3 regions of the Erwinia psychrophila genome follow, and region 2 is predicted to be linked to each of the others. Evidence: predicted binding sites of a transcription regulator. Region 2 holds the regulator's gene; each other region holds the start of a gene.

Region 1 (10,496 bases), on a different contig from region 2:
GAAAGAATCTGCTTACGGCATCGGCTGTACCACCTGGGAAGTGATCTGGCGCATCGTGCTGCCGTTCACCAAAAACGGCGTGATCGGTGGGGTGATGCTGGGCCTGGGGCGTGCGCTGGGGGAAACCATGGCCGTCACCTTTATCATCGGCAACACGTACCAGCTCGACAGCCCTTCGCTGTTTATGCCGGGTAACAGTATTACGTCCGCGCTGGCTAACGAATTTGCCGAAGCTGAATCAGGTGTGCATACCGCCGCCCTGATGGAGCTGGGACTGATCCTGTTTGTGATTACCTTTATCGTACTGGCCTGCTCAAAGCTGATGGTGATGAAGCTGGCGAAAAGCGAAGGAGCCCGCACATGACCGCGATAGAGCTGCAATCCCGTGCCGAGCTGGACGCCTCCCGCCGGAAAATGCAGGCGTGGCGCCGTACCAAAAACCGTATCGCGCTGACGCTTTCCCTGCTGACCATGGCCTTTGGCCTCTTCTGGCTGGTCTGGATCCTGTTTACTACCGTGACCCGTGGCATTGACGGTATGACGCTGTCGCTGTTTACGGAGAACACGCCGCCGCCGAACACGGCGGGTGGCGGCCTTGCCAACGCCATTGCCGGGAGCGGGCTGCTGATCCTCTGGTCAACGGCCGTGGGGACACCTCTGGGGATCATGGCGGGTATTTATCTGGCCGAGTATGGCCGTAAATCCTGGCTGGCCGAAGTGATTCGCTTTATTAACGACATTCTGCTCTCCGCCCCTTCCATTGTGGTCGGGCTGTTTGTTTACACAATTGTTGTTGCCCAGATGAAGCACTTCTCGGGACTGGCTGGCGTGGTTGCGCTGGCGCTGTTGCAGATCCCGATCGTTATCCGGACCACGGAGAATATGCTGAAACTGGTGCCGGACAGCCTGCGTGAAGCGGCCTATGCGCTGGGTACGCCGCAGTGGAAAATGATTTCGGCAATCACCTTAAAAGCGTCGATATCGGGCATCCTGACGGGTGTGCTGCTGGCGATTGCGCGTATCGCGGGTGAAACCGCCCCGCTGCTGTTTACTTCGCTCTCCAATCAGTTCTGGAGTACCGACATGATGCAGCCGCTGGCAAACCTGCCGGTAACCATCTTCAAATTCGCCATGAGCCCGTTTGCCGAATGGCAAAGCCTGGCCTGGGCGGGCGTGCTGCTGATTACCGTCTGCGTGTTGCTGCTGAATATTCTGGCGCGCGTGATTTTTGCCAAGAGTAAACATTAATTGAGAAGCGCGGCTGCGGCGGCGCGAATAAGCGAGAACGAGAATGGCTGACAACACGTCCAGTAATATGATTCAGGTTCGTGATTTGAACTTCTACTATGGCAAGTTCCATGCGCTGAAGAACATTAACCTGAATATTAACAAGAATCAGGTGACGGCGTTCATCGGCCCGTCGGGCTGCGGGAAGTCCACCCTGCTGCGTACGTTTAATAAGATGTTTTCTCTTTATCCGGAGCAGCGCGCCGAGGGTGAAATTCTGCTCGACGGTGAAAATATTCTCACCGACAGCCAGGATATTGCCCTGCTGCGCGCCCGTGTTGGCATGGTGTTTCAGAAGCCCACGCCGTTCCCGATGTCGATTTATGACAACATCGCCTTCGGCGTGCGCCTGTTTGAAAAGCTCTCCCGGGCCGATATGGACGAGCGGGTACAGTGGGCGCTGACGAAAGCGGCGCTGTGGAACGAAACCAAAGATAAACTTCACCAGAGCGGCTACAGCCTTTCTGGCGGACAGCAGCAGCGTCTCTGTATTGCCCGCGGCATTGCGATTCGCCCGGAGGTGTTGCTGCTGGATGAACCTTGTTCGGCGCTGGATCCAATCTCAACCGGCCGCATTGAAGAGCTGATCACCGAGCTGAAACAGGATTACACCGTCGTGATCGTTACGCATAATATGCAGCAGGCCGCGCGCTGCTCCGATCACACGGCCTTTATGTATCTGGGCGAGCTGATCGAATTCAGCGATACTGACACGCTGTTTACCAAGCCGCACCAGAAACAGACCGAAGACTATATTACTGGCCGCTACGGTTGATCTGACCGGGAGAGAACATCATGGATAACCTGAATCTGAATAAACATATCTCCGGGCAGTTCAACGCCGAGCTGGAGCATATCCGTACCCAGGTGATGACGATGGGGGGAATGGTTGAACAGCAGCTGACCGACGCCATTACCGCCATGCATAACCGGGATGGCGAACTGGCAAAACTGGTGATCGACGGTGACCAGAAGGTCAATATGATGGAGGTGTCGATCGATGAAGCCTGTGTGCGCATCATCGCCAAGCGCCAGCCAGCCGCCAGCGATTTACGTCTGGTGATGGCGATCATCAAGACCATCTCGGAGCTGGAGCGTATCGGCGACGTGGCGGAGAAAATCAGCCGCACCGCGCTGGAAAAATTTGGGCAGCATCATCAGCCGCTGCTGGTAAGCCTGGAGTCTCTGGGTCACCATACCATTCAGATGCTGCATGACGTGCTGGATGCGTTTGCGCGTATGGACCTGAACGCCGCCATTGAAATTTACCGGGAAGATAAAAAAGTCGACCAGGAATATGAAGGCATCGTGCGCCAGCTGATGACTCATATGATGGAAGATCCGCGAACCATTCCCAGCGTGCTGACCGCGCTCTTCTGCGCGCGCGCCATTGAGCGCATTGGCGATCGCTGCCAGAATATCTGCGAAATTATCTTCTATTTCGTGAAGGGTCAGGACTTCCGCCATGTTGGCGGCGACCAGTTAGATAAGCTGCTGACCGGCGATACGGACGGCAGTAATCCTGCCTGATCCCTGCCTGGCCGGGAGATCCCGGCCTGCTTTTTCCCGCCCGCGTTTTTCCGTTGGAATGTGACTCTCCGCAAATTTATACTTGGCGCACATTTTTTTTCGACAGGAAACGCGCATGACTCTCAAGACGCCGCAAAAGGGCGCCACGCCGGGCAAGGCGATGCTGGCGGCCGTCAGCGGTTACGCCATGGATGGTTTCGATCTGCTCATTCTTGGCTTCATGCTGCCGGCCATCAGCGTCTCGCTGGCGCTGGACTCTTCTCAGGCGGGTTCGCTGGTGACCTGGACGCTGATCGGCGCGGTGATCGGCGGCATTATCTTTGGTCATCTCAGCGACCGTTTCGGACGCATCCGCGTGCTGACGTTCACCATCCTGATGTTTTCCGTGTTTACCGGGCTTTGCGCCATCGCGCAGGGATACTGGGATTTGCTGATCTACCGCACGCTGGCAGGCGTGGGGCTGGGGGGCGAGTTCGGGATCGGTATGGCGCTGATTGCCGAGTCCTGGCCTGCTAACAAACGCAACCGCGCCTCGGCATGGGTCGGTATGGGCTGGCAGCTGGGCGTGCTGCTGGCGGCACTGATTACGCCGCTGCTGCTGAACGTGATCGGCTGGCGCGGTATGTTTCTGGTGGGGCTGCTGCCTGCACTGGTTTCCTTTGCTATCCGCCGGGGGCTGGGTGAGCCGGAAGCCTTTACCCGACAGAGCGAAAAACAGCAGCGCCTCGCTTTTACTGCGAGGATCAAACTGCTCTTCCATGATGCCGCAACGGCGAAAGCCAGCCTGGGCATCTTTATCCTCTGCTCCGTGCAGAACTTCGGCTATTACGGCCTGATGATCTGGATGCCCAGCTACCTCTCCGCCAATTTCGGTTTTTCGCTGACCAAATCTGGCCTGTGGACGGCGGTAACGGTGGTCGGTATGACCTTTGGCATCTGGCTGTTTGGCGTGCTGGCGGATCGGTTCGCCCGCTGGAAAATTTTTCTGTTTTATCAGTTCGGGGCGGTGGTGATGGTGATCGTTTACGCCCAGCTACGCGATCCCACCGTGATGCTCTTTACCGGCGCGCTGATGGGTATGTTTGTGAACGGGATGATTGGCGGCTATGGCGCCCTGATTTCTGATACCTATCCCGTCCAGGTCCGCGCCACCGCGCAAAATGTCCTGTTTAATCTGGGGCGTGGCGTGGGGGGCTTCGGTCCGCTGGTCATTGGCCTGCTGGCTGCGAAAATCTCGTTTGCGGCGGCCATTACGCTGCTGGCGCTGATTTACCTGCTGGATATTTTCGCCACGCTGTTTCTTCTGCCAAAAACAGAAGGTGATGAGGATCGGCTGGGCGCAATCGGCTGACTGTGTAGCCTTTGCGGCGGCAGGTACAGGGTTTGATACCTGCCGCCGCCGATCTCTCTTCGCTTTTTCGCCGCGCTGAAAGGACTAGCGGGTTAGCATCCAGCCTTTTTCCCGCCACAGCGCAGGCAACTGGGCCATATCATCGAATACGGTCACCAGAGGATGCTCAAGAGGCTTATTGTGCGCATCGGCACAGTAGTAAAAAACCGGGATTCCCGCAGCAATACCCGCTTTCGCGCCAGCTTCGGAATCATCGACCAGAATGCAGTTTTCAAGAGGAACGCCCATCTGACTGGCCGCATGGTGCATCAGCTCAGGCTCCGGCTTCCAGCTGTTAATATCGTAGCCGCTGTACAACCGGTCATCAAAAAAGCCCAGCATACCGGTCAGACCCAGCGAGTGCTGCATTTTGCCCACGGTGCCGTTGGACACCACGCAAACAGGCACATTCATCTGGTCAAGCAGCTCGCGGGCGCCGGCGATCGGCTTCAGTTCAAGATCGAACAGGCGAGCGACTTCCTTACGGTAGGCCGGTTCCAAAACCTCGACCGGGACAGTCAGCTGATGGCGTGCGCAAACGTCGGCGATAATGTCATAAAGCTTAACGCCCTTATATTTTTCAAACATCTCCTGAAGTGAGAGCTCAGCGCCAAACCGCGCAAAGGTGTTTACATAGGCCTGGGTACAGAGCAACTCGCTGTCTACCAGCGTTCCGTCACAATCAAAAAAGACACATTCAACCGTCATGCAGCGCTTCTCCATTTTTGCCGTGTTCTCCCACTTTACTGCTTTACCGCTGAATTGCGATGAGGAAATGTCAATTACCCTTAGCGGTCGCGACTGAACGACAAAAGCAGGCAATCGGTTGCGAAAATTAATAACGCCGTCTGGCAAAAACAAATTTTTAGGTTAGGATAGCGGTCGTTAACTTTTCTCCGTTTTGGATACACACAATGAATAACACTGGTCTGTTGCAACGGGTCTTTAAACTGCATGAACACGGCACGACGGCCCGAACAGAAGTGGTCGCGGGCTTCACTACTTTTCTGACGATGGTCTACATCGTCTTTGTGAACCCGCAAATTCTCGGTGTGGCGGGCATGAACACCCAGGCGGTGTTTGTTACTACCTGCCTGATCGCCGCTTTCGGCAGTATCCTGATGGGGCTGGTCGCAAATCTGCCGGTCGCGCTGGCACCGGCGATGGGGCTGAACGCCTTCTTCGCTTTTGTGGTGGTTGGTGCCATGGGCATTTCCTGGCAGGTGGGTATGGGCGCCATCTTCTGGGGTGCCGTCGGGCTGCTGCTGCTGACGATCTTCCGCGTGCGCTACTGGATGATTGCCAATATTCCGGTCAGCCTGCGGGTGGGGATCTCTGCGGGTATCGGCCTGCTGATTGCGATGATCGGCCTGAAAAATGCCGGCATCGTGGTAGCTAATAAAGATACGCTGGTGGCCGTCGGCGATCTTTCCTCTCACAGCGTACTGCTGGGGGCGCTGGGCTTCTTTATTATCGCGATTCTTGCTTCACGCAATATTCATATCGCCGTACTGGTATCGATTGTGGTGACCACGCTGATCGCGCTGGCGATTGGTGACGTGCAGTTCGGCGGGGTCTTCTCCATACCGACAGGTATCACATCCGTGGTGGGAGAGGTCGATCTGGCGGGTTCACTGAATCTCGGCATGGCCGGAATCATCTTCTCCTTTATGCTGGTTAACCTGTTTGACTCTTCGGGGACGCTGATTGGCGTGACGGATAAGGCCGGGCTGGCGGATGAAAAAGGCACTTTCCCACGAATGAAGCAGGCGCTGTATGTGGACAGCATCAGCTCCGTTGCCGGCTCCTACATCGGGACTTCTTCCGTCACTGCCTACATTGAGAGCTCTTCCGGCGTTTCCGTCGGCGGCCGTACTGGTCTGGTTGCCGTGGTTACGGGGGTTTTGTTCCTGCTGGTGATGTTCCTTTCCCCGCTGGCGGGCATGGTGCCACCCTATGCGGCGGCAGGCGCGCTGATTTACGTCGGCGTCCTGATGACCTCAAGCCTGGCGCGCGTGAAATGGGACGACCTGACCGAAGCGGTACCGGCGTTTGTCACTGCCGCCATGATGCCCTTCAGCTTTTCTATCACGGAAGGGATTGCGCTGGGCTTTATCTCCTATTGTGTGATGAAGGCAGGCACAGGCCGCTGGCGTGAGATTAGTGGCTGCGTGGTTGTGGTAGCGCTGCTGTTTGTGGCGAAGATCGCCTTTATCGACGCATAACCGTTCCCGGTTACTGCCGGACTTTTCCTGAAGCGGGAAGTTCTTTCCCGCTTGCTTCAGCCGCTGTACGGCCTCTCTGATGCGCAATCCTTCTCTTTCCCTCAAGCCTCTTCAGACGTCGCTGGTCGTTTTTCGATCTTACCCACCATGGGGCACCAGGCTTTCTTTGCCTGAACGTTTGCTTTCTCATCATATTATAGTGGGACAGAGCAAGTTGTAGTTCCTACGCTGTGGAAAATTCCAGGCGTTAAGATACCGGGTAATGGTGGCTTGAAATGAAAAATGAAATAAAAAACTGTAATCGATATTGCCAGCGCACTGTCATCAAACGATGAACAATCATGGGAAACAACATTTGAAAAACTAAGCGCAGAGCTGGGTTTGGATTACAAGTCATCCTTTCACTGTCCATGGCCATGACATTGTTATATTCCTCTCCCCCAGCCGGTTTTTTATTTTTTCTCCAGATACAGATTCCCATTAAATTAATGTGCTCCTGGTGGGACAATAATTTTTTATTGAGATACAGCATTTTTTAGAAGTTACAGGCGTTTTCTGTATACATTATTCCATAATGCGATCGCGACGGTAATCAATGACAATCCGCTGGCGCGATAAATCTGAGTAATTCCCAGATCGCGAAGCCTTATTTCGTAGGGCGATGCATGAAGATAGCCTGGGCAAGTGTATTCCGGACTGCTGCTTTGTTCAGTCCGGCCTGAACTCTGCGACGCAATGCAGAATCGCCGTACCAGCCTTGCTTAATAATGAGCGGCGCAGAATATTGTATACCCCAGGCATTACCAGGGAGGATGACCATTAAAACTGGCGAATGAATGACAGAATATTCATGCAGTACAGGCCTCAGCGATGAGACATTATGACAACGCTGTTTTTCCCGGTTGCCTTTTATAATTAAGAGGGTGTAGTCTTTTCAGCTGTAATTCCCCACTTACGATATGAGTAGCAATCCGCTACAGGCAGGTGTTTACAAACTATCTTGAGGATTTCCAAATGTCAGCAAAAACAGTTGTAATAACAGGAGCCCTTTCCGGAATTGGCGAAGAGTGCTGTCGTCAGTTTGCGAATAACGGTTATAACGTAATATTTTCCGGTAGAAATGCCAAAAGAGGCGAAAAACTACAAGAGGCGTTGAGAAACATTCATTCCCAGAGCCACTTTGTACTCGCTGATATTGTGATTGAAGAGCAAGTCGCCGCTTTAATAGAAAAAGCCTGTCAAATATACGGAAGGATTGACACATTAATTAACAGTGCGGGAACAGAAGGCCAGCCTGCGCCACATGATCGAACTACCGTCGAAGACTTTCACCAGGTATTTGATACAAACGTCCTGGGGACACAGCTTGTAATGAAGCATGCTTTGCCGGTTATGAGCAAGCAGGGAGCCGGTAGCTTAATCAATATTTCCTCCCAGGCAGGATTGGTTGGGATCCCTGGAGCAAGCGTATATGCTGCCAGTAAACATGCGGTCAATGGGCTTACACGCTCTGCAGCACTTGAAGTTGCAGCTAAAGGCGTCAGGGTGAATGCAATTGCGCCTGGCCCTGTAGAGACTGATATGTTTGATCGCTTTGTGGGTCGGAATGAGGAAGCGAAAGCAGAATTTCTCAGCAGAATGCCTACCGGGCGGATAGCCACAACTGGGGAGATTGCCGCCACGGCTTTATTCCTCGCTTCTGATGCCGCTCGATCCATCATAGGACAAATTATTACAGTTGATGGCGGGTACTCGGTTGGTTAGAACGAATTCTGATGCTGTGAGTCCGCTGCATGAAGCGGACTTTAAAGCAACCATCGCCGTGGAATCCACATTGTCGATATCTCTCATCGTCTGGATTGAGGCAGAGTAAACCGATGTCGGGTTGATCTGCCTTTCAGTTGTCTGCAAGGTTTTCTACAACGGTGGTAGAGCAGGAGGCTGATACCCACAAAGGTGACAAAGCAACAAAATCCCACTGGAGGGGCTTTTTTATGGAAAAGGGAAAACGATCTTTCACCCGTGAGGAGCAAATTCCTGCGCCAACGATTGAATCCTATATGGACAACCCCTTAATCAATGCCGGGGGCGGGATTATCCTTGTGAAGGATTTGAACCACCGCTTTGTGGCCTCTAACACAGTGTTTAGCCGTTTCTCAGGGGTGCACCCTTATAAGCTACAGGGATTAAATGATTCGGATATGCCCTGGGCTGAAAGAGGTGATATTTATATCAATCATGAGAGTGCTATTCTATCCGGCGAAAATTATAATGTCCTTGAACCGTTGCCTGGGGTGGTTAAGGCCTATTTGCACACATCCAAAGAGATTATTTATAATAAAAATGGGCATCCTGCAGGAACGCTGGCTACTGCTGTTATTATGAAAGGCGCTTTTGATTTTTCTAACGTTACCGGAAAATCAAAGTATCTGAAAGTGTCCGCATACCGGGGGGTAAATCTTACTGCTAATGAGGCCAGAGTGCTGTTTTTTATCCTTAAGGGGATGAGAAGGAAAAGAATTGCAGACATCATGAATATGTCACTTGCAAACTATGATTATTATTTACGGAATATTAAATTAAAATTCCACTCTGACTCAACAGCTAATCTTATAGAGGTTTGCATTGAGCGCGGCTATCATGAAAACTTTCCTTTTCAAATGGTTATGTGATGTGTTAAGTTTCATGACCTATGAGAACTCATAGGTTTCTATTTTTTGGTGTTTGATTGTTCCGTTTATTAATATTACCCTGAGCATGTTGAAGAACTGAGGTAAGTAATGTCTCTTCATCGAAGCAAACGCAATACCAGGGGAATATAAAAAAATAATAAATAATTTATGAGAGTCTGTAATTTTAATTATGTGTCGTTTATTAACACATCTTTCGGTTTTGTTGATTTTATATCTGTAATGATATTGCACGCTGAATGCTAATCTGGTTCGAATGCCATAGTATTCAGCGTTTTTTTATGCAGCAAGGCTAATGCTATATTCTCAACCGCTCCGGTTTCCCCTGAGAGTATTTTTTCTGGGTATTGAAGTTGCTACACCCTGGTAGGCCAGTGAGGCGTAATCCGCTTTTTCTGCCTCTATTAGCGACGTCGATAAAGCAGGGAAACCCTGATGCTGAAAAAGCTTGCCAGCTACCCCAGGCAGAAGGGACTTGCCAAAGCACTGAGAGAATTGACCGCATAGAGCGAACTCTGTGCATGCCCGGCGGGTTCGGCGATCTGGCACTGTGTCGGCCGGTTCAGGCAGGACTGAATAAAGACAAAGCCCGTAACGCGCTGGCGCGTGCGGTATTCATGCACCGGCTGCGAGAAATAAAGGACCGGAAACCGGGAATCAGAGCTGTCGCGCCAGCGGATTGACGCAGCTGAAGGCTGCGATCTCCCTCTGGAATACCTGTATATGGAAAAAGCAGTTGATGCCCTGAAGCGTAAGGGGCTACAGATCAACGAGCAGTTACTGTCGCATTTGTCGCATTTGTCGCGGTTAGCTGGGAGCATAATAAACTGACTGGCGATTATAACTGGAAAAGTAACCGGCCACCGGTAAGTTTCGCCGGCTGAGGCCAGCTAAAATCAAAAATTGCAAAAAATAGCCGTAACGTACAATAATTTTAGATCTCCAGACTGCCCCTTTATCGTATCCAGACGTGAGCGTTAATTTTAACAAAAGCGTGGCTCGTGGTCAGGCTGACGCTGGAATGCCGTGGCCAGTACGTGCAGAAAAGCGGGAATATTCATCTGGCAGGGGGAGGTCGCAAAAAACGGTTCATACCCAGGAAGGATGTTCATTTTTCCAGCGGCAGACTGGTCAGCCGCAGCACTTGTGGTCCCACATGCTGCGAGGCGGTCAGCAGTTCATACCGTCTTTCCAGCACCCTGCCATCATAATCCCAAAGGTGCAGCCGATCGCTGCCGCGAGAAAATGCGCAGGACCAGACCAGCAGATCTTCCACGTCAGAAATGGCCTGAGTATCAGGAAAGGCCTGCGACCGCAGACGGCCAGATGCCGGTAGCAGCCGCAGCGTATGCGTACCGTGGTCTGCTTTATCCG
Region 2 (10,496 bases):
CTATGCGATATGAGGCAATGACTATGTTTACCGGGATTGTTCAGGGCACGGCGGAAGTGCTGGCCGTCGAAGAGAAACCGAATTTTCGCACCCATATCATCAGGATGCCGGAAGCGCTGTTGCCGGGTCTGGAGCTGGGCGCATCCGTTTCACACAACGGCTGCTGTCTGACGGTTACGGAGATCGCAGGCGATCGGGTAAGTTTTGATTTAGTAAAAGAGACACTGCGAATCACCAATCTGGGGGATTTAAAGGCTGGCGATACCATTAACGTGGAACGCGCGGCAAAATTCAGCGATGAAATCGGCGGTCATCTGATGTCGGGGCATATTATGACCACCGCCGAAATCAGTAAAATCATCGCTTCGGAAAATAACCGGGAAATCTGGTTCAGGCCGCAGGATGCCCAGCAGATGAAATATATCCTTCACAAAGGGTTTATCGGCATTGATGGCATCAGCCTGACGGTGGGTGAGGTCACTAAAACGAAATTTTGTGTGCATCTCATTCCTGAAACGCTGGCGAGAACCACGCTGGGCGCAAAGCGCCTGGGGCATAAAGTGAATATTGAAATCGATCCCCATACGCAGGCCATCGTGGAGACCGTAGAGCGCGTGCTGGCGCAGCGTGAAGCTACGGTGGAAACGCTGACCAGCGGAACATAAGGTAACAGGGCCGGTATTATCTGCCATACCGGCCCTTTTCAGGCTGGGTTAGCGCGGTACGCGCAGACCGCCCTCCACACCGTGGGAAAACAGGACCTGCCAGAGTTGAATGTCCCTGGCGCGAAAGGCGCCGGCGCAGGCGTTCAGGTAGTAGCTAAACATCCGTTTGAACCGATCGCCATACGCCTCCGCCAGGTCGGGCCAGGCCTCCAGGAAGCGCTGGTACCAGGCCATCAGCGTAAAATCATAATCCTGGCCAAAGTTATGCCAGTCTTCCATCACAAAGTAAGGTTCATGCGCATCGGCAATATGACGAACGGAAGGAAGACAGCCATTGGGGAAAATATATTTATTGATCCAGGCGTCCACGCTCTCGTCCGTTTTATTCGCACCGATGGTGTGCAGAAGAAACAGCCCGTCAGGTTTCAGATTGCGGTTAACCACGTTGAAGTAGGTCGCGTAGTTTTTGGGACCGACATGTTCAAACATGCCGACTGAAGCGATCCGGTCAAATTGCCGATCCAGGTCGCGGTAATCCTGGAGTAATATCGTGACATCCAGCCCTTCACAGCGTTGCTGCGCCATTTTTTGCTGCTCTGCCGAAATGGTCACGCCGGTCACTTTGGCGCCATAGTGGCGGGCGGCATAGCCAGCCAGTCCGCCCCAGCCGCAGCCGATATCCAGTAACGTCATCCCCGGCGCCAGCTGTAATTTTTCACAGATGATTTTCAGTTTGGCTTCCTGGGCCTGCTCCAGCGTTTTCGCTTCCTTCCAGTAGCCGCAGGAATACTGCATATAAGGGTCGAGCATGCGGGAAAAGAGATCGTTACCTAAATCGTAATGCTCCCGGCCAACTATCCAGGCGCGCTTGCGTGACTGGAGATTAGTCAGCCGCGCCGCCACGACGCGCAGCGTATCTCTGAAATGATGGGGAAGTTCCTGATCGAGTCTGGCGGCAAGCACGCGGTGGAAAAACATATCCAGCCGTTCACATTCCCACCAGCCATCCATATAGCTTTCGCCCAGTCCCAGCGAGCCTTCCTGCAGAACGCGTTTAAAAAAATCGGGGTTAGTTACCTGAATATCCCAGGGGTGAGAGCCGCCTACGGTGACATCCGCTTTGCGCAACATTTCCTGGACGATCTGGAACCAGTGGTTTTCTGCCAGGTCCACTTCTTCTATACACGATGAACTCATAGTCTCTCCATCACCCGGTGTGATTGAAACCTGAGAAAAAGCATAGACAATTTCTGCAGGATTTTGAGAACCCGCACGGAATTACCGTACGGATGATATCCGACGTTACAGAGGTATATTAAGAAGGCCCGCAGAGTTGCGCAACGAACGCCGCGCAGGAAACAATTTTGACTACCCTGTCAGGTCTTAAAAGGAAATAGCATCATTATTATTAGCCTGGAAATGAGTATATGCTCACCCCAGGCATAATTCAAACCTAAATCGTTAGGTTGCTAACTGAATAAGTTCAGCCAGTTAGTGTGCGCCTGACAAGACCGCCCTGTGGGCTTTCCCACGTTGTAAAACGTAGCCCATCAGCGCCAGGAAAACCGTGGCCAGCATCACCAGCGAGCTGGTCAGGAGCGGCGTGGCGATAAAGGTGGAAATCAACAGGCTGGCCAGGCAGCACAAACCGAGCTGTAGCGTATTCTGAAGCGCAGCGGCTTTACCGCTCGCCTCCGGGAAGGGCAGCAGAGCATTGGATACCACAATCGGATAGAGCGCGCCGTTAGCAAGCGCAATGCCGCAAAACGGCAGCAGCAGTCCCCAGACGGAGGGCGAAGTCTGCTGGGCAGCGATAAAGAAAGCGATAATGCTGAGACTATAGATACCGAGCAGCCAGGGAAGCAGAGCGGCGCCTTCCCGGCGTTTTAACAGCGTACGGCAGCCATAACCGCCCGTCAGGAACGCAAGGGTCTGGGGGAAATAGCTCAGACCGATGCTGCCCGGTGACATGCCGAGGGAAGCAAGAATAAACGGCGATCCGGTCAGCCACGCGAAGAAGCTGGCCGAACAGGCTGCATAAATCAGCACATTACCGCTGTAGGCCGGTGATTTCAGCAGGGTAAGAAAGCCGGTGCTTTTGCCCGATGATGCTGTGGAAGCAGCCCGGCGTCCGCTGGCAAGGAACAGCGTACAGAACAGCAGAGCGACAGAAATTAACAGCAGCGCAACGAAGATCGCCCGCCAGCTAAAGTGGTTGAGCAACCATGCGCCAAGCAGGGGAGCAAGTGCCGGCGAGAGCGCGACCAGCGGCATAATAGTGGCAAAGACTTTGTTTGCCTGCGCGGCGGGATAGCGGTCCACCACCAGCGCCTGCCAGCTAACGGCTGCGGCACAAATCCCGATAGCCTGCACAAAACGCAGCACCAGCAGCATCGTCGCATCGCTGATCCACCACATCGCGCCACAGCTAAGCGAAAACAGCCCGAGGCCCATCAGCAGGACAGGTTTGCGGCCAATCCGGTCAGACAAAGGCCCCCAGAAAAGCTGCGCGCAGGCAAAACCGGCGAGGAACAGGCTCAGGCTGGCACTGATCGCTCCGGCTTCGGTGTGTAAATCCTCCTGCATCGCGCCAAACGCGGGGAGATACATATCGGTCGCGAGAAAACCCACAATGCTCAGCATCGCGAGATAGAAGGTGAATCCTTTTGACGGCATGTTTTTGCTCTTAATAGTGATGGATGAAACGCGGCAGAGTGTAATACCGTGCGAAAGGGATTGTGAAACGCTAATATTTGCGGAGTGCGTTCAAAAAATTTGCAGGCAAAATATGTGGTCTGAACATTCTCTTGAAGTGATTGATGCCGTTGCCAGAACCGGCAGTTTTACCGGGGCGGCCAGCGAGCTACACCGCGTGCCCTCCGCGATAAGCTATACCGTACGGCAAATGGAAGCGTGGCTGGCCGTACCGCTGTTTGAACGGCGGCATCGCGATGTAGTGCTGACCGCGGCGGGCGCGGTTTTTATTCAGGAAGGGCGCAGTGTCATCAAAAAAATGCTTTCCACCCGGCGGCAGTGTCAGCAGGTCGCTAACGGCTGGCGCGGGCAGTTGAATATCGCGGTTGACCGGATTGTAAAACCCAGCAGAACCCGCCAGCTGGTGGTCGATTTTTACCGTCATTTTCCCGATATGGAACTGCATTTATCGGAAGAGGTGTTTAACGGCGTCTGGGATGCGCTGGCCGATGGCCGTGTGGATGTGGCGATCGGCGCTACCCAGGCCATTCCGGTGGGCGGACGTTTTGCCTTCCGTGACATGGGGGCACTGAACTGGCGATGCGTGGTGCAGGCCGGGCATCCGCTGGCCGGGCGTCCGGGCACCCTGAGCGAAGAGGAAATCCGCGAGTGGCCCTCACTGGTTCTGGAAGACACCTCCCGCGCACTGCCGAAAAGAACCACCTGGACGCTTGATAATCAGCGCAGGCTGGTGGTGCCGGACTGGGAGAGCGCGTTTGACTGCCTGCTGGCGGGGTTATGCGTGGGGATGGTGCCGGGACATCTTGCCCGGCCGCTGCTGAAAAGCGGGGCGCTGAGTGAAATTACGCTCGCCGCCGCCTTCCCGGACAGCCCCTGCTGCGTCAGCTGGTCACAGCAGCACGCTTCTCCCGCGCTGAACTGGCTGCTGGAGTATCTGGGGGAATCGGAGACGCTTAACGGGGAATGGCTGAGTGAAGGAGCCTGAAGCAGGGCCGCATCCTGCTGACCGGACAGTACCGGAGAACAGGATGCGGCAGCGATCTAGCGGCGATAGTCGACGAAGGGACCGTCAGCGACGGAGCGGCGTTCAATCAGGCTTGGATGCACTTCAATGGTTTGTGACTCTTCACGCTTGCTGGTGATGCGATCGAGCAGCATATCAAAGGCCGTTTCGCCAAGCCGTTCTTTGGGCTGATGGACGGTTGTCAGGGCCGGAGTAAAGTAGCGGGCGTTGCGCACGTTATCGTAGCCAATGACCGACACATCCTGTGGTACCCGTAACCCCATTTCATCCGCTGCGCAGATCGCGCCCATCGCCATGACGTCACCGCCGCAGAAAACCGCGGTAGGGCGCTGCTTGCCGGAGAGAATCTGCTGCATGGCGCGATAGCCAGATTCCGGCTCAAAATCGCCCTGAACCAGCCATTCGTCGCGAAGGGTGATACCCGCTTCAGCAAGCGCCTTGAGGAAACCAGCGTGGCGGCCGCCGCCGGTATTACGCTCCAGCTGACCCGGGATCGCGCCGATATCGCGATGGCCGCGATCGATAAGATAGCGTCCCACCATGTAACCGCCCTCAAAGGCGTTATCCTGCACGGTATCGGTAAAATCGCCGCGGGACTCGCCCCAGTCCATCACCACCATAGGAATATTGCGGCTGTCCTCGAGCATTTTAATCAGCTCATCAGGATATTCTGAACACATCACCAGCAGGCCATCAACGCGCTTTTGCGCCATCATGGAAAGGTAAGCCTGCTGCTTCTCTAAATTGTTATGGGCGTTGCCAAGGATTAGCGTATAGCCTTTGGCGAAGCAGCGATTCTCCACCGCCTCAATAATTTCGGCAAAGTAGGGCGCTTCGCTGGACGTAGCCAGTAAGCCTATCGTTTTGGTGTGATTCACCTTCAGGCTGCGTGCCACCGCGCTGGGGGAATAGTGCAGCGCCTTGATCGCATCCCAGACGGCTTCCCGCGTCTCATCGGCGACAAAGCGGGTTTTATTGATGACGTGGGACACCGTGGTGGTGGAAACACCGGCGCGTTTGGCCACATCTTTAATTGTTGCCATTAAATAGCTACTCCTTCACTTATCTTAATCCGCTGATAAGTATATTGTTAATCGTTTGCCTGCCGCGGGCGCTCTTTCTGACGTCTGGGGGCGTTTTTTTAAAATCATTCAGTAACGTCAGGAAGGAAAGAAGACAATCGGGGCCTGCTGTTGCGCGTCCTGGAGTCCGTAAAATCGTTCCGTTGCGCAACGAAAGTGGGATTCTAACAAGGCCGGCGTGAGAAAACGAGATTTTTACCGTTAACTGTGGGAAAATCTAAGACGTTATTAACTGTAAGGGTATTGAGGGCTGAAATGGATACTGATTTGAAATATTCGCTGCTGACTACCGTTGGCGCACTGCTGATGATTATTGCCTTTAGCTTCACCGCTGTTATGCACTAAGCTCACGGGGCCTGCGTTACGCCAGGCCCCGACATCCCACCTTAGCGAATACTTCCCGGCGTCATTACCCGACGCGCGCCCACATAATGCTGCCGCCAGTAGTTATCTCCCAGCGCACTGACCTGAATATCCTTGCCGGTGCTGGGCGACTGGATAAATTTGCCGTTCCCCAGATAAACGCCAACGTGATCGGCCGAACCCCGCCCGGTGATGCGGAAAAACACCAGATCGCCTTTTTCCAGCTCGCTGCGCTTTACGGCGGCAGCGTCGCGCAGATGGTACATTTCATTCGCCGTGCGGGGAATTTTGAACCTGACCAGATCTTTATAGGCGTACCAGACCAGACCGCTACAGTCGAAGCCGGTGTCAGGTGATGCGCCACCCCGGATATAGGGTTTACCCAACTGACCCATCAGCTTGCTCATGGCGGTCTGACGCGCTTTCTGATAGCGGGCGCGATGTGCTTTGCTGAGCCTGAGTGGAGAAGCGGAAACGTTATCGGTTGTTATCTGCGCGGCATGGGATAAGTTGGCGCGGGTACGGCCTCTTTTAGCCGCAGCTTTTTTGCTGGCCGACGTCACTCTAAGGCCTGCTTTAGCGGTTTTCTGGCGAGAAGTTTGCGACGCCGCGGGCTTCGTCTGCTTGTGCTTTTTCAGAGAGGAGGAACGGCTGCGGAGGGTGTCGGCCGCTTTACTTTTTCCGACCAGAGCGGGTTTCTGTGGACGCCGCTTGCGGCGAACTTCATCGCGGACACTCTTTCCGTCAAGATTCTGCTGATGTGGCTTCACCGACGCGTGCGGCGAGGCGTGAGCCAGATTGAAAAATAGCTGGCTGCAGACCAGCGTGATAAGCAGGATGAGTGAACGCATCGTTACCGTTAACAGTTTGTGCTCCCGCCAGCGGCGGAAACCTGGCCAAATTTCACTATCTGCCCGGCGGCAGAGGATTCAGGCAATTCTAATCGAACTTATTATGCAAGGGTAAGTGCTTTTTTGTATCAATAATACCAGACCGATAATTAGCGAAAAAACGCGCTAAATCAGCTTGTTATATAATCAAAAAGCGCTTATCAGAGCCTGAATTCAGGGATGACTTACGTCGCGAGAGAGTAGCCTGGTCTCTCGCTGTGCGCTCCGCGTTGTCCCTCTCAGCTACGGCTGATGAAAATGTCGTTTTCAACAAAGGAAGAGAGTCGCTACAATAAACAAACACGAAGTATCCGTTTAAGGAAGGCATTTATGAGTACTGTTGAAAAAATCGAGCGCCAGATTGCAGAAAACCCGATTCTGCTTTACATGAAAGGTTCACCGAAGCTGCCAAGCTGTGGTTTCTCTGCCCAGGCCGTACAGGCACTCTCCGGCTGCGGCGAGCGCTTTGCCTACGTTGATATCCTGCAAAATCCGGAAATTCGTGCCGAGCTGCCTAAATACGCCAACTGGCCTACATTCCCACAGCTGTGGATCGACGGTGAGCTGGTCGGTGGCTGCGATATCATTATTGAGATGTATCAGCGTGGCGAACTGCAGCAGCTGATCAAAGAGACGGCGCAGAAATATCCTTCTGACGCGGCTGAATAAGCTGCCCTGAAAGGATACGGGCGAATATTCCCCCGTGGAGAAGTGCTGATGAACCCCACCGACAGGTGGGGTTTTTTTTGACGTTAACCCACCGGAAGCTTACTGCGCGTCGCTTTCCACGATCGGCAGAGGCCAGCCGCCTAAGCGTTTCCAGCGATTGACCAGCTCACAGAACAGATCGGCGGTCTGCACCGTGTCATAAAGGGCGGAGTGCGCCTGGCTGCTGTCAAAAGGCATCCCGGCGGCAAGGCAGGCCTTCGCCAGAACGGTCTGTCCCAGCACCAGGCCGCTGAGCGCGGCGGTATCAAAAGTCACAAAAGGGTGGAAAGGGTTACGCTTCAGGCCAGCGCGTTCTGCGGCGGCGTTCATAAAATTAAGATCGAAAGTCGCGTTATGAGCAACCATGATGGCGCGGTTGCAGCCCCGATCTTTGATCCCCTTACGTACCAGCTTGAAGATGGCATGCAGCGCGTCATATTCGCTGACGGCTCCGCGCAGCGGGTTAGCGGGATCGATGCCGTTGAACGCAAGGGCTTCGGGCTGCAGAACGGATCCTTCAAACGGCTCAACGTGGAAATGCAGCGTTTCATCTTTTTCCAGCCAGCCATCGTCGGTCATCTTCAGGGTGACAGCGGCCACTTCCAGTAACGCGTTCGTTTTAGCGTCAAAACCGGCGGTTTCCACATCAATTACTACCGGATAAAAACCGCGAAAACGGCTACTGAGGGCGTTAAGTTCGTTCGGTTCAGACATCAGGATCTCACAGGCGAAAAAAAGCAGGGCGTATTATGGCAAATTTCAGCGGGGGATGCAGCAGGGGAAAAAGGGAGAAGGGTGCCGGAAGCACCCTTAAAATCAGTTGCCGAGGCCGTGACCAGCCTGCTTGTTTTCAATCAGTTCGATTTTATAGCCGTCCGGATCTTCCACAAAAGCGATAATAGTGCTTCCGCCCTTAACCGGGCCCGCTTCACGGGTGACGTTGCCGCCATCTTTACGGATACGATCGCAGGTTGCCGCCACGTCATCCACGCCCAGCGCGATGTGACCATAAGCGTCGCCAAGGTTGTAGCTCTCCACGCCCCAGTTATAGGTCAGTTCGATAACCGCGCCTTCGCTCTCTTCGGTATAACCAACAAAGGCCAGCGTATATTTATATTCGGCATTCTCACTGGTACGCAGCAGACGCATACCTAAAACTTTGGTGTAAAAATCGACGGAGCGTTGCAGATCGCCAACGCGAAGCATGGTGTGAAGTAAGCGCATAACATCCTCTTCTGTTTCTGTGTAACGTCATCGTCCGATAACGAAAAATTAAGTATAGCGTTGATTTTGCTGGGCGTTAACCCCAGGCTTTCAGCCGTTTATCCCGTGGATCAAAAAGGCTGCGCACGCGCAGCCTTTGAGAAACCTGACGTCGGTTAGTCCGCCAGCGTCGCATAGTCCGTATAACCTTTATCGCTACCGCCATAGAAGGATTGAGGCTGTGGCTCATTCAGCGGCGCGTTGATGCGTATACGCTCGACGAGATCCGGATTGGCGATATAGGCGCGTCCAAAGGCCACGGCATCGATCAAACCCTGCTCAATCAGCGTTTCCGCTTTTTCTGCCGTATAGGCGCCGGCACCAATAATCACGCCAGGGTAGACGGCGCGGATAGCTTTGCGGAACGCGTCGCTGTAAGGCTTGCCGCCCGCCCAGTCCGGTTCAGAGATATGCAGGAAGGCCAGATTACGGCGCGCCAGTTCGCCAATGAAGTAGAGCGCGGCTTCTTCCTGATCTTCACCATTGTCCAGCCCGTTGAACGGCCCCAGAGGGGAGATACGGATACCGATGCGATCGGCGCTCCAGCCGTCGATAGCCGCGTCAACCACCTCAAGCGCAAAGCGGGTGCGGTTCTCAATGCTGCCGCCATAGGCGTCGGTACGCTGGTTAGATGCGGGCGAGAGGAACTGATGAATCAGATAGCCGTGCGCCGAGTGAAGTTCCACCAGATCGAAATCGGCTTCGCGGGCGTTGATGACCGCCTGACGAAAATCATTGACCACCTCTGCAATTTCATTCAGCTCCAGCGCACGAGGCGTGGAGGTGGCTTCACGAATGGCCTGGCCTTTCTCGTCACGCAGGGAGGTACGGGTTTCAGCGTTGATCGCTGAGGCTGATACGGGCGCTTTGCCTTCAGGCTGCACGCTGGTATGGGAAATACGACCGGTATGCCATAGCTGCACCGCGCTGTGGCCGCCTTCCTGATGGATACCTTCGTTAATACTTTTCCATGCCGAAATCTGTTCGGATGAGTGCAGGCCCGGCGCGCCAGCGTAGCCCTTTGCCTGGGCAGAAATCTGTGTCGCTTCGGTAATAATCAGCCCGGCGGTAGCGCGCTGACGGTAATATTCGCCCATCATTGGCGTTGGAACGTCACCCGGTTCAATGCTGCGCAGGCGGGTAAGCGGTGCCATAAATATGCGGTTCGGCACGGTAATCGCGCCCGTTTTCAGCGGGGTAAAAAGCTTTTTGAGTTCCATAATATCTCCTGGTAGACCGGTCTTCTAGTCAGACTGTTTTTTTTAAAGTGGCGCTGGCAGCATCCGGTTAATCTCCTGCCATGCGCTATTCAACGGCATGATATCGCGGGAGATTTTACTTTGCAGGCTGGCACCAAGCCAAAGCATATAAATATTCTGGGCGCAGGCGGAGGCAGCCTTTTCGGGCAGCCTGACCGTTCCCTGACGCGCCGCGCGCTCAATAGCGGCAGTTAGCGTAGCAATCAGCGCTTTTGAGCCTGCATCCAGCGCACTGCGCATTGCTTCTGACAGATCGCACACCTCCCCAGAAAGCTTAACTGAGAGACAACCTGAGAAAGCGTGATCCTGGCAGAAAGCGGTGATCGACTGCTGATAGTAATCCAGAATGCGCTGGCGCTGCTCTCCCTGGTGGTCAGCCAGATACGTGCTGAACCTTTGATGGTAGAGGGCAAAATAGCGCTCCAGCATTGCGACGCCGAACGCCTCCTTGGAGGCGAAATAGTAGTAGAAAGAGCCTTTCGGCACTTCAGCCACTTTCAGTAACTCGATTAATCCCATTCCGGTAA
Region 3 (10,496 bases), on a different contig from region 2:
GTGACCGGCAAAGGCCATCTCAGCCAGCGTCACCAGCAGTCCGCCATCAGAGCGGTCGTGGTAGGCCAGCAGCTTGTCATCTGCCACCAGCGTCTGCATCGCGTTAAAGAAGCCAGCCAGCTGCTGCACATCGCGAACGTCTGCGGGTTTGTCACCGAGCTGACGGTAGACCTGTGAGAGGGCGGTTGCGCCGAGCGCGTTAACGCCTTTGCCCAGATCGATCAGCAGCAGCGCGTTATCTTCCTGCGGCTTCAGTTCCGGCGTGACGGTACGGCGTACATCTTCCACACGGGCAAACGCGGTGATCACCAGCGACAGCGGTGAGGTCATCTCACGCTGTTCAGCGCCCTGCTGCCAGCGGGTCTTCATCGACATAGAGTCTTTGCCGACCGGAATAGTGATGCCCAGCGCCGGGCAAAGTTCTTCACCCACGGCCTTCACGGCCTCATAAAGTCCGGCATCCTCACCCGGATGGCCCGCAGCGGCCATCCAGTTAGCGGAAAGCTTGATGCGTTTGAGCGAGCCGATCTGCGTGGCGGCGATATTGGTCAACGCCTCGCCCACTGCCAGACGGCCAGAGGCGGCAAAATCGAGGAGCGCAACCGGCGCACGTTCACCCAGCGACATCGCCTCACCGTAATAGCTGTCCAGGCTGGCGGTTGTGACGGCACAGTCCGCAACCGGGATCTGCCAGGGGCCAACCATCTGATCGCGGGCAACCATACCGGTTACCGAGCGGTCGCCAATGGTAATCAGGAAGGTTTTCTCAGCGACGGCCGGAAGATGCAGTACGCGCTTAACGGCATCTTCAAGCGTAATGCCATCGCGATCCAGCGCCTCACCTTTTGCCTGCAGCGTGCTGACATCGCGGGTCATTTTCGGCGTTTTGCCCAGCAGCACATCAAGCGGCATATCGATAGGTTTGTTATCGAAGTGGCTGTCAGTGAGAGACAGATGCATCTCTTCGGTCGCTTCGCCAATCACGGCATAAGGCGCGCGCTCACGCTTGCAGAGCGCGTCAAACTGCGCCAGTTTGTCAGGCGAAACGGCCAGCACGTAGCGCTCCTGAGATTCATTACACCAGATCTCAAGCGGACTCATGCCGGGTTCATCATTGAGAATGTCACGCAGGTTGAAACGGCCGCCGCGATGACCGTCGCTCACCAGCTCGGGCATCGCGTTGGAAAGCCCGCCCGCACCCACATCGTGGATAAAGAGAATCGGGTTCTCTTCGCCCAGCTGCCAGCAGCGATCGATTACTTCCTGGCAGCGACGCTCCATTTCCGGGTTGTCGCGCTGCACGGAGGCAAAATCCAGGTCAGCATCGGACTGACCGGACGCCATAGAGGAGGCTGCCCCGCCGCCCAGACCAATGTTCATTGCCGGACCGCCGAGAACGATAAGCTTCGCGCCCAGCGTAATTTCGCCTTTCTGAACATGATCGGCACGGATGTTGCCCAGGCCCCCCGCAAGCATCACGGGCTTATGATAGCCGCGCAGCTCAACGCCGTTATGGCTGTTAACCCGCTCTTCATAGGTACGGAAATAGCCAGTCAGGGCTGGACGCCCGAACTCATTGTTAAAGGCTGCGCCACCCAGCGGACCTTCCGTCATGATATCGAGTGCGGTCACGATACGATCCGGCTTGCCGAAATCCTCTTCCCAGGGCTGCTCGAAGCCGGGAATACGCAGGTTAGACACGGAGAATCCTGTCAGTCCGGCCTTGGGTTTGGCACCACGGCCCGTTGCGCCTTCATCGCGGATTTCACCGCCGGAGCCGGTTGCCGCGCCCGGCCATGGGGAGATGGCGGTGGGATGGTTATGGGTTTCCACCTTCATCAGGATATGCGCCTCCTCCTGATGGAAATCATACTGGCCCTTGTCGGCGTCAGCATAAAAACGACCAACCTGAGAGCCTTCCATGACCGCCGCATTATCTTTATAGGCGGAGAGCACGTAATCGGGCGTCTTCTCGAAGGTATTTTTGATCATTTTGAACAGCGATTTCGGCTGCGCTTCACCGTCGATGATCCAGTCGGCGTTGAAGATTTTATGACGACAGTGCTCTGAGTTCGCCTGAGCAAACATATAAAGCTCAATGTCGTTCGGGTTGCGCCCAAGTTTTTCAAACGCCGCCTGCAGATAGTCGATTTCATCATCGGCCAGCGCCAGGCCCAGCTTGCGGTTAGCCTCAACCAGCGCCTCCCGGCCTTCGCCCAGCAGATTCACGCTTTGCAGCGGTGCTGGCTGATGGTGCGCAAACAGCTGCTCTGCCTGCGAGAAGTCGGTCAGAACCACCTCCATCATGCGATCGTGCAGCAAGGTAGCGAGTTCCCCCCACTGCGCTTCCGTCATCTGTGGCGCTTTGACATAAAAGGCCAGGCCACGCTCAAGGCGTTTGACCTGCGGCAGGTCGCAGTTGTGCGCAATATCGGTGGCTTTGGATGACCACGGAGAGAGGGTGCCTGGGCGGGGCGTGACCAGCAGCAGGCGCCCTTCAGGCGCATGTCCGGCGAGAGAGGGGCCATATTTCAGCAGGCGCGCCAGGCGGGCTTTTTCCGCATCGGAAAGGGGCGCGCTGACCTCGGCAAAATGGACATACTCAGCGTAAATGTCACTCACCGGCAGGTGAGCGTCCTGAAAGCGGGCCAGCAATTTAGTAACACGAAATGCCGACAGAGCGGGCGAACCACGCAGAATTTCCATCATCAAAGATCTCTCGTCTTCGAAGCGCCGGGCGACGCTTCTTTGGGCGCAACAGGGAAAGCGGCGGTATTATAGAGAATCCCCACCCGTTACGAAACCGTTTGCGCAGAATTTATCAACCAGCGGAATTGGCTTAAAATCGCACAATCCGGCATGAATTCAGTTGCACCGGGGGGATGAGTTGCGCAAAATGCCCCACGCTCAGGATCCAATAAAGATCACAAATACTGCCGTTACAGACAGAAACCTGAGAGCAATTGAGAGATAACTATTTGAAACGCCTGAAATTTAATTATCTGTTTATTGGGCTTATCACCGTGCTGCTCTCGCTGGCACTGTGGCCTGCGATCCCCTGGTATAGTAGCTCGCAGGACCAGTTAGAACAGATAAAATCGCGGGGAGTGCTGCGCATCAGCACGCTGACTTCATCGCTGACCTACTACACAATTAATAAAGCGCCGGCCGGTATGGATTACGAGCTGGCAAAGCGTTTCGCCGATTATCTGGGCGTTAAGCTGGAAGTGACCGTCCGTCAGAACCTGAGCGAGCTGTTTGACGATCTGGAAGATGACAGAGCTGACGTGCTGGCGGCGGGATTACTCTATAGCGGCGATCGCCTGTCACGTTTTCGTACCGGCCCGACTTATTATTCCGTTTCGCAGCAGCTCGTCTACCGGATGGGCAAGCCGCGTCCGAAGAGCCTGGGCGATCTGACTGGACGGCTGACGGTGGCCTCTGACTCCGCCTATCTCTCCACGCTACGCAGCATCAAGCAGAATCAGTATCCCGATCTCGACTGGGCGATATCTACCGATCAGAGCCCTAATGCGCTGCTGGAGGCGGTGGCGGATGGCAAGCTCGACTACACGGTCGGCGATTCCCTGTCTATTGCCCTGCTCCAGCGCATTCATCCACAGCTGGCGGTGGCCTTCGACATTACCGATGAAGAGCCGGTCACCTGGTATATGCAACGGACTGAAGATGACAGCCTGAACGCGGCGCTCCTCGACTACTTTAATCAGATGGGCGAAGAAGGCATTTTAGCGCGGCTGGAAGAGAAGTATCTGGGTCATCTTGGGACGTTCGATTACGTCGATACCCGCACTTTTTTGCGCGCTATTGACAGTACATTGCCCGCTATCCGGCCGCTGTTCGAAAAATATGCCAGTAAGATTGACTGGCGTCTGCTTGCCGCCATCTCTTACCAGGAGTCGCACTGGAATCCGCAGGCAACCTCCCCTACCGGGGTGCGCGGTATGATGATGCTGACGCGAAACACGGCTGAAAGCCTGGACGTCACCGACCGGACCGATCCCGAGCAGAGCATTCGCGGCGGCAGTGAGTATCTGACGCGGATGATGGAGAAAGTGCCAGATACCGTTCCTGAAGATGAGCGTATCTGGTTTGCGCTGGCGGCCTACAACATGGGCTATGCGCATATGCTTGATGTGCGTACGCTGACGGCCAGACAGAAAGGCAATCCCGACAGCTGGGCAGACGTTAAGCAGCGGCTGCCAATGCTGAGCCAGAAACGCTATTACAGCAAAACCCGGTATGGCTACGCGCGGGGCCACGAAGCCTATAACTATGTGGAAAACATCCGGATTTACCAGCTAAGCCTGGTCGGCTATTTACAGGATCAGGAACGTAAACTGGCCCAGCAGGCGGCGCTGGAAGCAGAGCTGGGCAACGGCTATCCTACCGTCAAACCGGAGATTGCGCTGAACTGATCCAGAAGGGACGAGGTTCGCCCCTTCTGAACTATCCGGAAGCTGAATCAGACGCCGCCTGACGTTGTTTATCACGCAGCGCCTTTTTTTCCGCCCGACGGTGCCGGAAGAAATCGCTGAGCATGGCCGCGCACTCCCCGGCCAGCACGCCCTGGTCAATAGCCACCTGATGGTTCATGCCGGGATGCCCCAGCACATCAAGCAGCGAACCAGCCGCCCCCGTTTTCTCATCTTTTGCGCCATAAACCAGCCGGTCTATTCTGCCATGCACCATGGCACCCGCACACATAACGCAGGGTTCCAGCGTGACATAGAGCGTGGTGTCCAGCAGACGGTAATTTTCAAGCACTTTACCGCCCTGCCGCAGCGCCATAATTTCCGCATGCGCCGTGGGATCGTGATGCCCGATAGGCCGGTTCCAGCCTTCGCCTATGACGCGATCGCCCTGCACCAGGACAGCGCCGACGGGTACTTCACCTTCTTCCCAGGCCCTGCGAGCCAGCATCAGCGCGTGGCGCATCCAGAATTCATCATTAGGGGTCGTGCTCACCTGAGTCTCCAGCTAAAAAAACGCGGGGCAGTATACCCGTTTACTCAAGCTGTTGCAGATCTCCGCGCGGCGTGACCCGCCAGCGGTGCTGGCAGAAAAAGAGCAGCGGGTTATCCTGCTTACTGTCGCTGTATCCGCTATAGAGCTGCAGCGGCGTCCCGATTTGCTCCTCAAGACGCGCCACTTTTTCATGACCCAGGCAGCGTACCGCCAATACCCGCCCACCGAAACCACGTTTCATCTGGCTGGCGATCAGCTTCACGCGGGGAAGAAAAGCCGAATCGAAGTAGACCTGCTCGACCAGAGGCTGCGGCGAACCGGTGATCAGCCAGACGTCAGCGTCAGAGCTATTGAGATAGTCCGTCAGCCGCTGCTGAACAACCGGAAAAGCGGTTACCCGCTGACGAAACCAGGCGGCAAAAGAGGCTTCACGCGCCCGCAGGCTCGCCTCGCTGTGTCCAAAGGTAATCGACCATAGCAGCAGGCTCATCGGCCAGCGCGCGGCCCGTCCCTTAATTAACAGTCCGGCGCCCACGATCGGCAGAACTGGCAGCACCAGCAGCAGGTTCAGTGGTTGGCGCCAGAGAAGGTAACGCATAAAGGTGCCAAACATATCCTGCTGATGAAGCGTGCCGTCCAGATCGAAAAACACCACACGACGTTCCTTACCAGTAGTCAAACATTACTCCTCGGGGTCGTTGAAGCCCATAAACCAGGCAAACAGAAAACCGCAGATAACAGCTGTCAGCCAACCTGCCAGATAAAGCATAACCTTACCAGAGATGATAGTGAGCGCCAGTGGCAAACCGGAAATACCAAAGGTAATCACCGTTGCCACTTTGGCAGAACTGATTACCGCCCCGCCCACAGCACCGCCAAGACAGGCCGCAATAAAAGGTTTGCCCAGCGGCAGGGTGACGCCAAAGATCAGCGGTTCGCCCACCCCCAGAATCCCGACGGGTAACGCCCCCCGGACCAGTTTTTTCAGCCGGGCGTTCCGGGTTTTCAGCAGTACGGCCAGCGAGGCACCCACCTGCCCCACACCCGCCATCGCCAGAATCGGCAGCAGGGCATTAACGCCATGCGCCTGTACCAGTTCAACGTGGATCGGCACCATACCCTGATGCAGCCCGGTTAATACCAGCGGCAGAAAAGTGCCCGCCAGTACCGCGCCGACCGCTATGCCGCCGCGATCGATAGCGAGAGATGCGCCATGAGCGATCGCATCGGAGATCACGCCGCCCAGCGGTTGCAGCGCGACGATTGCGACCGTTGCAGTTATCAGTGTAGTCAGAAGCGGGTTAAGGATCAGCTCAACAGACTCTGGAAGCCATTCGCGCAGCCTTTTTTCGATCCAGCACATCATGGCTACCACCAGCAGCACGGCGATCACGCCGCCCCTGCCTGGCTGCAAGGCTTCGCCAAACAGGGTAATCTGCGCCAGCGCCGGACTGGAGAGAATCCCTGCCATCACCCCGCCCAGCGCGGTGGACCCGCCGAAAACTTTAGCGGTATTCACGCCGACCAGGATATTCATAATGGTAAAAATGGCGCTGCCAAAAATGGCAGCCAGTCCAAGCGCATTAGGATACTGGCTGGCAAAGTCACCCACGATATCGGGCCGTCTGAGGATATTAATAATGCCCGTAATCAGGCCCGAAGCGATAAATGCCGGGATCAGCGGAATAAAGACATTCGCCAGCTGGCGGAGCGCGTCGCTCATCGGCGCCTTATATTTTTTCTTCGTGGCGGCTTTAGTGGCGCTGATATCTGCCGCTGCTGGCTGTGCCGCCATCAGGCTGCGCATCGCGTCCACCACTTTTGCCGACGCGCCAGGGCCGACAATAAACTGATGCTGATCTCCCTGCCTGACGTAGCCTTTCATTCCCTCAAGCAAACGCATTTTTTCCACATCAAGCTGGCTGTCATCGCTGACTTCCACCCTTACGCGGGTCATACAATTTTCCAGCCTGATGATATTCCCGGCCCCACCGATACCTTTCAGTAATTCACTTGCCAGACGTTTAGCGTTATCCATGGCTTATCCTCTGTCTTCAAGCGCCGCCCGCAGAAACCCTTTATGTTTTTCCAGCCGCTTTTGCGCCTGTGCCGCCGTCATGCCGCTCAGTATCATCAGGATGGCGGGCTTGACGGCCTGGTCCGTCTGACTCAGGGCGCGTTTCGCTTCTTCTGCCGTACAGCCCGTTGCCTGGCAAACCATCCGGCAGGCACGATCGATCAGCTTCACGTTAGTGGCCTGCATGTCCACCATCAGGTTCTGATAAACCTTACCGATTTTGACCATCGCGCTGGTCGAGATCATATTGAGCACAAGCTTCTGCGCGGTGCCTGACTTAAGGCGGGTTGAGCCGGTCAGCGCCTCCGGCCCGACGACGGGCGAGATGGCGATATCCGCCTCCCGGGCGATGGGTGAATCAGGATTACAGGAGATGGCGGCGGTACGGCAGCCCTTTTGTCGGGCAAAGCGCAGCGCGCCAATGACGTAAGGCGTTCGTCCTGACGCCGCCAGCCCCACCACCATGTCGCTGTGGGTCAGGTTCAGCGCCTGCAAATCCCTGACGCCAAGACTTTCATCATCTTCCGCCCCTTCCACCGCTTTCAGCAGCGCGCCCGGTCCGCCGGCAATCACCCCCACCACAAGGCCATGTGGGACGCCGAACGTGGGAGGACATTCAGAAGCATCCAGCACGCCCAGCCGGCCGCTGGTGCCGGCACCCATATAAATAAGTCTTCCGCCCTGTGACAGCGAAAGCGCGGCCGCATCAACGGCTTTTGCCACTGCCGGCAGCGTCGCGCGGACAGCGTCAGCCACCATCGCGTCCTGATCGTTGAATCTGGTCACCATTTCGAGCGTGGTGAGGCTGTCCAGATCCAGGGTGTCGGCGTTACGTGTTTCAGAAATCAGTGAACCAAGGTGCATACTTTTCGCCTTTTGAATAAAAAATTCTTAAAAAAAGTAACAAGAGGAATATTATATTCATTTGGCAGGGGAAATAACCGACTTTCATCATGGAATGTGATAAAAGCGGCGTTAAGTTTACCGCCGTCGCGCCAGCAAGCTATTATCAGTCCTGATAATTCAGGATGTTGCATCACCAACGGGAGAAATTGCCTGATGAGCTCACTGTTACGTATTCGCCAGCTTTATCCTCGCCTGGCTTTAAACGAGCGCAGGCTGGCTGATTTTTTGCTGTCCCAGCCGGATCGCGCCCGTCATCTGAGTTCACAAAAGCTCGCTGAGGAGTCGGGCGTCAGTCAGTCCAGCGTGGTGAAATTCGCTCAAAAGCTCGGTTATAAAGGCTTCCCGGCGCTGAAGCTGGCCCTCAGCGAGTCGCTGGCGGACAGGGATGCCATTACCGTACACAATCTGATCCTCAGTGACGATCCGTTGAAAATGGTGGGCGAAAAGCTGCTGACGGAAAAACAGTCCGCCATTCGGGCCACCCTGGATATCAACAGCGAAGAGATGCTGCTGGAAACTCTCCGGCTCCTGAGAACCGCTAACCGTATAGTGCTGGTGGGTATAGGTGCATCAGGCCTGGTGGCAAAAGATTTTTCCTGGAAGCTGATGAAAATCGGGATGAGCGCGGTTGCAGAACAGGATATGCATGCCCTGTTAGCCAGCGTACAGGCTCTGAGCGTCGGTGACCTGCTGTTAGCCATCTCTTATACCGGCGAACGCAGGGAAATTAACCTTGCGGCGCAGGAAGCCCAGCGGGCGGGTGCCAGCGTACTCGCCTTCACCGGCTTTACGCCGAATACGCTGCAACAGTGCGCCACCTACTGCCTCTATACGGTGGCGGAAGAGCAGACAACCCGCAGCGCGGCGATCTCCTCCACTACCGCGCAATTTACCCTGACGGATCTGCTTTTTATGGCGCTGGTGCAACACGATCCGGAACGCGCCTCCACCCATATTCGCCACAGCGAAGCGCTGGTGAAAAAACTGGTGTAGTGGGTATTCATTACAAGCAAATATATTGCTCACCATGAAAGTGATTGATTATACTTCCACGCTTTACATAACAGGCTATCTGGATGCTTAACATGAACGCAGGGAGTTTCAACGAAATTATCGACGAAGCATTTCTTGCAAGAAGCCTGAAGAAGCAGGTGATAGTTGACAATGCCTCTTTCACCGCACAGTCTGATCTGAAACATATTGTCTTTGGGGTCGATGGCGACTTCCTACGTCATGCCTGTATTGCTATGCAATCGATCCTGGACAATGCTGCGGAGCAATTATTCAGCTTTCATTTAATCACGGACGAAGATGTTAGCGCTATTAATGATAAGTTGACTGCAACTTTAACCGGTACGGGACACTCCTTAACGGTGCACCAAATTTCCTCCAGTCTGTTCACCAACTTTCCGTCAACGTCATTATTTACGAAGGCTATTTACTATCGTTTATTAGCGCCGCATATCCTTAATGAGGAAAAAAGCCTTCTTTATCTGGATGCTGATATCATTTGCCTTCGCTCTTTCAGAGAAATATGGGAAGAATATGATATTTCATCTGAGACGGCGTTTGTTGCGCTGGAAAACAGTAAATTTACCGATGAGTTATCTGATTCAATTGGTCTCCAAGGGAAAGACTATTTTAACTCCGGCGTAATGTTAATCAATACCCATGCCTGGATTAAAAATAACATTACCCTTGCGGCGCTGTCCGTACTTGAACAGCACGGCCACGCATTTAACTACCCAGATCAGGATGCATTGAATAAAGTCCTTGAAGGCAAAACAGGTTTTCTTGCAACAAAATATAATACTATTTTTAAAATTGAGCATGACTTAAATGGCTATCTGGCTTTGCCGCCAGATGAGACGGTTTTTCTGCATTATGCAGGGGCAGACAAGCCCTGGCAAAGCTGGAATGAACAGGCCGCCTGTAAATATTATCGCCGAATTCATGCATCATCCTGCTGGTCTTCAGTGAGTTTCGATAAACCTGCAAAAGACTGGCAGGCAAAGAAAATGTACAAGCTTATGTTCGCAAAAAAATCCATCATGCAGGGGCTGAGATGGTATTTCACCTATTTAATATTTCGTTATTTTAAATGAGATTTTCGATGAAATTAATCAAAAAACATCAAGAGCTTATCTATAGCCTCTGTATTATAGCTTTAGCCTTTGCTCTGGTATCAGATCTGTTCCTCAAAGGGCTACCTGAGAAGATTTTTTATATTGTAAGCTATGTTGCTATCATTTTCACTCTTCATCACGCATGGACACATCGCGCTGAGAAAATTGATAACAAACTCTTAATATGGTTTATGCTCTCTTTAGTATTATTTGGTCTCTCAAGGATTGTTTGGGGGTACTATTTTAAAGACACATTCTATAAAGACATACACTGGAATTATGTGAATGGTGGAAAAAGATTGCTGCTAACAGCATTTATGGTTTTTTATTTCTATAAATCACGCAGCGCGTTAAACAAAGCGACGTTAAACCTGTCATTAATCATCGTCCTGGCTGGATTA

What was found. Region 2 encodes PurR, which represses purine synthesis genes. Its sites were predicted from a motif close to CANGCAAACGTTTGCNTG; they were not measured.
Region 1: AAH446_RS12940 (NCS2 family permease) is a predicted target of PurR. The motif match lies at 5,023-5,040, and genes of this name have one in related genera.
Region 3: purL (phosphoribosylformylglycinamidine synthase) is a predicted target of PurR. The motif match lies at 2,797-2,814, and genes of this name have one in related genera.

The regions. Positions count from the first base shown of each region.
Region 1 covers NZ_JBCHVB010000004.1:400,013-410,508, reverse strand. Annotated here, with positions in the region: gene pstC (phosphate ABC transporter permease PstC) at 1-364, shown strand, start outside; gene pstA (phosphate ABC transporter permease PstA) at 361-1,248, shown strand; gene pstB (phosphate ABC transporter ATP-binding protein PstB) at 1,292-2,062, shown strand; gene phoU (phosphate signaling complex protein PhoU) at 2,083-2,817, shown strand; gene AAH446_RS12950 (MFS transporter) at 2,933-4,168, shown strand; gene yieH (6-phosphogluconate phosphatase) at 4,253-4,915, opposite strand; gene AAH446_RS12940 (NCS2 family permease) at 5,122-6,432, shown strand; partial or broken gene AAH446_RS12935 (Tn3 family transposase) at 6,981-7,171, opposite strand; gene AAH446_RS12930 (SDR family NAD(P)-dependent oxidoreductase) at 7,447-8,196, shown strand; gene AAH446_RS12925 (helix-turn-helix transcriptional regulator) at 8,427-9,104, shown strand; gene AAH446_RS19775 (Tn3 family transposase) at 9,497-9,805, shown strand; gene AAH446_RS12915 (4'-phosphopantetheinyl transferase family protein) at 10,231-10,496, opposite strand, start outside.
Region 2 covers NZ_JBCHVB010000001.1:595,693-606,188, reverse strand. Annotated here, with positions in the region: gene AAH446_RS02720 (riboflavin synthase subunit alpha) at 24-665, shown strand; gene cfa (cyclopropane fatty acyl phospholipid synthase) at 714-1,862, opposite strand; gene punC (purine nucleoside transporter PunC) at 2,157-3,341, opposite strand; gene punR (DNA-binding transcriptional activator PunR) at 3,454-4,365, shown strand; gene purR (HTH-type transcriptional repressor PurR) at 4,422-5,447, opposite strand; gene cydH (cytochrome bd-I oxidase subunit CydH) at 5,742-5,831, shown strand; gene AAH446_RS02690 (C40 family peptidase) at 5,873-6,700, opposite strand; gene AAH446_RS02685 (Grx4 family monothiol glutaredoxin) at 7,070-7,408, shown strand; gene rnt (ribonuclease T) at 7,508-8,161, opposite strand; gene gloA (lactoylglutathione lyase) at 8,264-8,671, opposite strand; gene nemA (alkene reductase) at 8,827-9,930, opposite strand; gene AAH446_RS02665 (TetR/AcrR family transcriptional regulator) at 9,973-10,496, opposite strand, start outside.
Region 3 covers NZ_JBCHVB010000006.1:159,845-170,340, forward strand. Annotated here, with positions in the region: gene purL (phosphoribosylformylglycinamidine synthase) at 1-2,709, opposite strand, end outside; gene mltF (membrane-bound lytic murein transglycosylase MltF) at 2,979-4,436, shown strand; gene tadA (tRNA adenosine(34) deaminase TadA) at 4,468-4,986, opposite strand; gene yfhb (phosphatidylglycerophosphatase C) at 5,027-5,665, opposite strand; gene AAH446_RS15245 (PTS transporter subunit EIIC) at 5,669-7,024, opposite strand; gene murQ (N-acetylmuramic acid 6-phosphate etherase) at 7,028-7,945, opposite strand; gene AAH446_RS15255 (MurR/RpiR family transcriptional regulator) at 8,123-8,962, shown strand; gene AAH446_RS15260 (glycosyltransferase family 8 protein) at 9,055-10,074, shown strand; gene AAH446_RS15265 (O-antigen ligase family protein) at 10,083-10,496, shown strand, end outside.